DNA from 3 places in the Clostridium sartagoforme genome. Region 1 is predicted to be linked to each of the others. Evidence: riboswitches for the same ligand, from Rfam matches in the RefSeq annotation. Region 1 holds a riboswitch; each other region holds the start of a gene.
The links. A riboswitch is a leader RNA that binds a small molecule or an ion and turns the genes downstream of it on or off. The one in region 1 is predicted to bind S-adenosylmethionine.
Positions count from the first base shown of each region.

Region 2: it holds a riboswitch for S-adenosylmethionine, as region 1 does, so the genes downstream of both, ABDZ60_RS15260 (methionine ABC transporter ATP-binding protein) here and ABDZ60_RS04975 (methionine ABC transporter ATP-binding protein) in region 1, are expected to answer to the same signal.
Region 3: it holds a riboswitch for S-adenosylmethionine, as region 1 does, so the genes downstream of both, ABDZ60_RS04095 (Na+/H+ antiporter NhaC family protein) here and ABDZ60_RS04975 (methionine ABC transporter ATP-binding protein) in region 1, are expected to answer to the same signal.

Region 1 covers NZ_BAAACH010000011.1:301,076-303,279, reverse strand. Annotated here, with positions in the region: gene ABDZ60_RS04975 (methionine ABC transporter ATP-binding protein) at 1-1,045, opposite strand, end outside; gene ABDZ60_RS04980 (methionine ABC transporter permease) at 1-18, opposite strand, end outside; SAM riboswitch class I at 1,224-1,365, opposite strand; gene mgrA (L-glyceraldehyde 3-phosphate reductase) at 1,465-2,204, opposite strand, start outside.
Region 2 covers NZ_BAAACH010000037.1:281,308-283,511, forward strand. Annotated here, with positions in the region: gene ABDZ60_RS15255 (methionine ABC transporter permease) at 1-165, opposite strand, end outside; gene ABDZ60_RS15260 (methionine ABC transporter ATP-binding protein) at 165-1,130, opposite strand; SAM riboswitch class I at 1,246-1,388, opposite strand; gene ABDZ60_RS15265 (DUF503 domain-containing protein) at 1,481-1,777, opposite strand; gene malQ (4-alpha-glucanotransferase) at 1,935-2,204, opposite strand, start outside.
Region 3 covers NZ_BAAACH010000011.1:68,525-70,728, reverse strand. Annotated here, with positions in the region: gene ABDZ60_RS04095 (Na+/H+ antiporter NhaC family protein) at 1-1,269, opposite strand, end outside; SAM riboswitch class I at 1,388-1,494, opposite strand; tRNA gene ABDZ60_RS04090 (tRNA-Lys) at 1,657-1,732, opposite strand; tRNA gene ABDZ60_RS04085 (tRNA-Gly) at 1,736-1,809, opposite strand; gene ABDZ60_RS04080 (hypothetical protein) at 1,874-2,204, opposite strand, start outside.

The sequences.
Region 1 (2,204 bases):
TTGCACTAAGCCTTCCATCTTTAATCACCTCAACTTCTACATTATTTTCTTGTAAATAACTTATAACATTATTAATCTTGGCTTCTTCACCTCTTATTATTACAACAAGTCCCCCCAGCGGAGATTCTTGAATTATTTCTATATTCCCAAATATTATATTGGTATCTACATTAAATTCTCTGGATACTATTGAAATTATTGGCTCTGTTGTACTGTTTTCTATATATTTTAATTTTAAAATTTTTTCATTTTCTTTAATATCTACAACTGAAGATTTATTTTCTATCAAATCATATATATTGCTTAGTGAAGATGTACTATCTATAAAGTTTTTTGTAACTTTTTCTTTAGGCTCTGAGAATATTTTAAATATACTTCCTTCCTCAACTACCTTACCATTTTCCATAACTGCTGCCCTTGTACATATTTCTTTAACAACTTGCATTTCATGAGTTATTATTACTATTGTTATTCCAAACTTTTTATTTACTTCTTTTAAAAGTTTTAATATAGACTTTGTGGTTTGTGGATCTAAGGCACTAGTTGCTTCATCACAAAGCAAAACCTTTGGATCATTTGCTAAAGCTCTTGCAATTCCAACCCTTTGTTTTTGTCCTCCACTTAATTGAGATGGATAAGAATCTGCCTTGTCATCAAGTTCAACAAGTTTTAATAAATCTTTAACTTTATTTTTTATCTCTTCTTTTGAGTAACTACTCCCTTTAAGTGGATAAGCTATATTTTCAAATACTGTTCTAGATTTCATCAAATTAAAATGCTGAAATATCATTCCTATCTTTTTTCTTTCTTCTCTAAGTTCCTTATTTGATAAAGTACTTAAATCTTTCCCATCTATAACTACTTGTCCATTAGTTGGTTTTTCTAAAAAGTTTATACATCTAACTAATGTTGATTTTCCTGCTCCACTAAATCCTATAATTCCATAAATTTCACCTTTATTAATATTTAGTGTTACATCCTTAACTGCTTCTATTTTATTAGCTTTTGATTCATAGGTTTTGTGTAAATTTTTTAATATAATCATATTTTCCCTCCTTTTGCCCCAAAAAAGTGGACACATATAATTTTGTTTGTTTTGTTTCTTAGCTTCAAGTAATCACATTACTCAAATTTTAAACTATTCATAATTTCCTAAGGAATAAAAAAAACTGCTTTCCTAAAAATAAGAAAGCAGTGTATTATACACATATATATTTTTCTCATTCTTATCTTTCAGATGCAATTACATCTGCAGGATTTAGCACCTTAAACTATAAAAGCTTATAATTATAACTAATATAATTATAATATAATTCAGGTTGCCAGACTTCATAGGGCCAGTCCCTCCGTCTTTCTTGATAAAAACTTATTTAATTTTTGTTCTTGTTTCGTATTATATCCCTATATATTTTTCATGTCAATAGTTTTATTTCTTTTTTTAGATAATTAATCTAGTAAATAATTTTATTTTGAATTCAATATTGCTTCAATCATTTCGATTTCCCTGCCACTAAAAACTAAATTATTTATTATATTTTTATTGTCTATTATTTGCTCTGGCTTACTAGCTCCAATAAGAACTGTTGTAACCAAATCATCTCTTAATACCCAAGCTAAAGCCATTTGTGCTAAACTTTGATTTCTACTTTCTGCTATTTTGTTTAATTCCATTAGCTTATTAATTTTTTCAGTAGTTATATCTTTTTCATTTAAAAATCTACTACTTATTTTTTTAGCCCTTGAATCTTCTGGAATTCCCTTAAGATATTTATTAGTCAATACTCCTTGAGCTAAAGGTGAAAATGCTATTGATCCTATTCCTTCTTCTCTATGAACTTCATGCAAGCCTTCAACTTCACTCCAACGATTAAACATACTGTAGCTAAATTGATGAATAAGGCATGGAGTCTTGTTTTCCTTTAATATTTTAGAAGCTTCTTTTAATTCTTTAGGATGATAATTTGATAATCCTACATATAGTGCTTTTCCTTGTTTAACTATATCAGTTAAAGCTGACATTGTTTCTTCTAAAGGTGTATTTGGATCTGGTCTATGATGGTAAAATATATCAACATAATCTAAACTCATTCTTTTTAAACTTTGGTCTAAGCTTGAAATCAAGTATTTTCTTGAACCACCATTACCATAAGGACCAGGCCACATATCATAACCTGCTTTAGTAGATATTATCATTTCATCTCTAT
Region 2 (2,204 bases), on a different contig from region 1:
TATACTGTCCAATGTATTATATATTATCTTATTTGGTTTTAATCCTTTAGGAGCTGTAACTATTAATGCTATAGCGGGAATAAAGCCTAAAATTACTGAAAATAGTGTTGAAAAAAATACCATTATAATTGTTTTATTAAATGCCGGTAATAATATTTCTAACATTAATTAATCACCTCCAATATTACATTCTTATCTTGTAGATATTTAATTACCTTTTCTTTATCTTCTTGCGCTATATTTATTACTAAACTTCCAAGAACATCTTCTCTAAATTTTTCTAGTTTTCCCCAAACTATTGAAAAGTCTACATTAATTTCTCTGGCCATCTTTGTTATAAGTGCATTTTCTGATGATGTACTTGGAAAAAATAACTTTATATTTACTCCTGTTGTAGGTAGTAATTCGTCATCTTGTTCACCTAAAAATTTTTTAAGTGAAACTCCTGGGTTTAAAAATAAGTCTTCCGATTTGCCTTGAGCTTTTAAAATTCCGTCTTCTATTAGTGCAACCTTTTCGCATACCTCTTTGACAACTTCCATCTGGTGAGTAACAATAACTATTGTAATTCCTAGTTCTTTATTTATTTTTGATAAAAGTGCTAATATATCTTTTGTTATTTTAGGATCTAATGCTGAAGTAGCTTCATCACAAAGTAGAATTTTAGGTTCTAATGCTAAAGCCCTTGCTATTGCTACTCTTTGTTTTTGTCCACCACTTAAACTTGATGGTTTTACATTAGCCTTTTCAGAAAGTCCTACTAAATTTAAAAGCTCATTTACTCTACTTTTAATTCTTACTTTTTCATATCCCCAAACTTCTAAAGGTAAGGCTATATTTTCAAAGACTGTTTTTCTATTTAATAAATTAAAGCTTTGAAATATCATACCCAAATCTTTTCTAAATTCTCTTAGTTCCAGCCCCTTTAAAGATTTAACTTCACGTCCCATAACTGTAAGTGAACCATCTTCGTAGGCTTCTAATCCATTTATACATCTTAACAAAGTGGATTTACCAGCACCACTATGTCCTATAATTCCATATATTTCTCCCTTTTGTATTTTAATAGACACATTTTTTATAACCTGTATCTCACCAAAGCTTTTGGTTAAATTATTTATTTCAATCATGATTATATTCCCCCCTAAGAAAATTAAAGAAATAAAAAAGTAATATTTTCAAAAGAATAAAAAACGCACTAGAGAATAAATCTCTAGTGCGTATAATGTCACATATTAATTTATTCTCTCATCTATCAGCTAAAAGCTGCAGGATTTAGCACCAAACATAATAAAATATAATTATCTAACATAAATTAGACTTATCATAATCCTATTATAGGTTGCTGGGTTTCACAGGGCCAGTCCCTCCACCACTCTTGATAAGAAACGTATTAAAATATTAAATTTTTCTATTGATATTAATATACATATATAATTTGAATTTGTCAATATATATCTTAAAACTTATTTATCTATACCTATAAAAATTTAAATACTATAATATCTTTTTCTACATTAACAAGCTCTGCATCTGTATTTAATTCTATAAAATTAATTATGTTTTCTACAGTAGAATCTGCTTGCGAGCTACTAGCACATATTCCTGATATACCAATAACTATGCTTTGATGTAGATCTTGGTTTTCTATTTCATTTACTGATATATTAAATTTATTTTTCAATTTTTGAGTTACACTTCTAACTATCATTCTTTTTTCTTTTAAAGAATGTACCCAACTTGCTCTTAAATTTACACTCATTATTAATACTTTCATCTTAAACCACCCTTAATAAAACTTATTCAGTTCACTATGAACTATGAATTGTAAAGACCGCATGTTATTATTATGAATAAAGCTCATGGATAATATTCTCTCCATGAGCTTTATTTGTGATTTATAAGAAATTTATTAATGATTAGTATAGCTTAAATCATCTACCATATAATTTAGTTAAAGAATAAATTTCTTTTGCTAATTTTTCACTAAAATCTTTTTTAGATGCTCTCCACATCCAATTTCCTCCTAATGTTGAAGGCATATTCATTCTAGCGCTATTACCTAGCCCTAAGAAATCTTGCATTGTAGTTACTGCTAAGTAAGCTGGACTTCCCCAGACCCCTCTTATTAAGCCTTTTGCTATCCCTTCTTCATAAGTTAAGTTCAAGTAGTTTTTAGCTTTTTCAATTTCATTTTTGCTTCC
Region 3 (2,204 bases), 230 kb from region 1:
TCTCCAATGTATGTATATAGATATTATAGCACATATCCCCATAAGATAAGGATAAAATAAAAATTTCATTATTGCAAATGGTGATAAAGCGGCAAGTCCTGCTGCTGAAATTAATTGTGCACCATATGGTATCACTCCTTGAAACACGCATGCAAACATATCCATTATGCCTGCAACTCTTTTGGGTTCTAAATCAAATTCATTTGAAATATCTTTAGCTATAGGTCCTACAGTCACAATTGCAACAGTATTATTAGCTGTACAAATATCAACTAAACTAACTAATGTTGCAATACCGTATTCGGCTCCCCTCTTAGTTTTGAAGTTTTTTAATCCTTTATTAATAATAAAATCTATTCCACCATTAAAATTAATAAGTTCTATTGTTCCTGCTATAAGAATTGAAATTATTATTAGTTCACTCATACCTAATATTCCTGAGGATATAGAGTTAAATAATCCTATAAGATTAAAACTTCCAAGAATAAATCCTATTATTCCTGAGGATAAAATACCAAGTAATAATACTATAATTACATTTACTCCAATTAATGATGTTACTATTACAATTATATATGGTAAAATTTTAAACAAATTAAATTCTAAGGCTTCTAAATTTACAACTGTTGCACTCTTAGTTAGCAACATAAGTATTATTGCAGTTATGATTGCAGCTGGAAGTACTATAATAAAGTTCATTTTAAATTTATCTTTCATCTCACAACCTTGTGTTCTAGTAGCAGCTATAGTTGTATCTGATATTATAGAAAGGTTATCTCCGAACATCGCTCCACTAACCACCGCTCCTGTAGCTAAAGCTGTTGCTATTCCAGTTTTATCTGCTATTCCAACAGCTATTGGTACTAGCGCAACAATAGTTCCCATTGATGTTCCTATAGATAATGATATGAAACATCCTATAATAAATATTCCTGGAATTAAAAGACTACTTGGCAGTAAAGAAAGTCCTAAATTAACAGTAGAATCTACTGCTCCCATATCCTTTGCTACTTTTGCAAAAGCTCCTGCTAATATAAATATAATTACCATAAGTAAAATATTGGTATTTCCTGCACCTCTACAAAATATATCTACTTTCTCATCAAACTTTACTTTTTTATTCATGATTAATGCTGTTAAAGCTGCTGCTAGGAAAGGGATTAGTATAGATACAGCATAAAAATCTTTTGCAATTATTGATGTTCCTAAATAAACTAATAGAAATACTCCCAATGGAAGTAAAGCCAGCCCATTACCTTTGTTATTCAAAATTCTTTTCTCTCCTTTTTGATATTAAATAATTTGTATGTATTTTTAGTTTAAATTTAAAAAAGCTTCTGCAAGAATACAGAAGCTTTGATTACACATATAAAAAGTTATAATTCGCCTCTTATCTATCAGGATATCCTGCAGGATTTAGCACCTTAAGAATTAATTAAAATCCTTGGTTGCTGGGCTTCAAAGGGCCAGTCCCTCCACCACTCTTGATAAGACTTTTAAATTTTGCATTATTATAGTATCAGCTTAAATTTATATTGTCAACAGTTATATTTTCCCTCACAATATATTACGATTATATATTTCTACAAACAATTAAAGTTATACGCAAAATATAGTTGATTTAAACATAAAAAAGAGATTACATAGTAATCTCTTTGGTGCGTTATCAGGGGATCGAACCCGGGACACCCTGATTAAGAGTCAGGTGCTCTACCAACTGAGCTAATAACGCATATGGAGCGGGTGATGAGAATCGAACTCACGTAACTTGCTTGGAAGGCAAGGGCTCTACCATTGAGCTACACCCGCATATATTATTGACAATAATAATTATATAATTTCTAAATAATACTGTCAATAATAAATTTTAGTCTTAAATTATTTCTGTAAGTGATTTTAATAGAATATCTTTAAACCTTTCTCCATCACTTTTATTTTTGTCAGCTTTTTCACATATGTTTTTCCATTCAGAAATACTTATACCTGTTCGCTCCTTAAACTCACTATCATTTGTTGTCATATAGCTTGAGTTTACAACAAATTCTCCTAAGTCTTTTGGAGTATTAAATATCTTTAAGTATAAAAACTCCTTATTGTCTCCATACCAAGTTCTATTAAAATCTCTTGCAAATCTTTGAAGAGCTCTAATTAATTTATCCTTGGATAAAATCCAACATTCCTTTATCATTTTCACATGCCTTCGC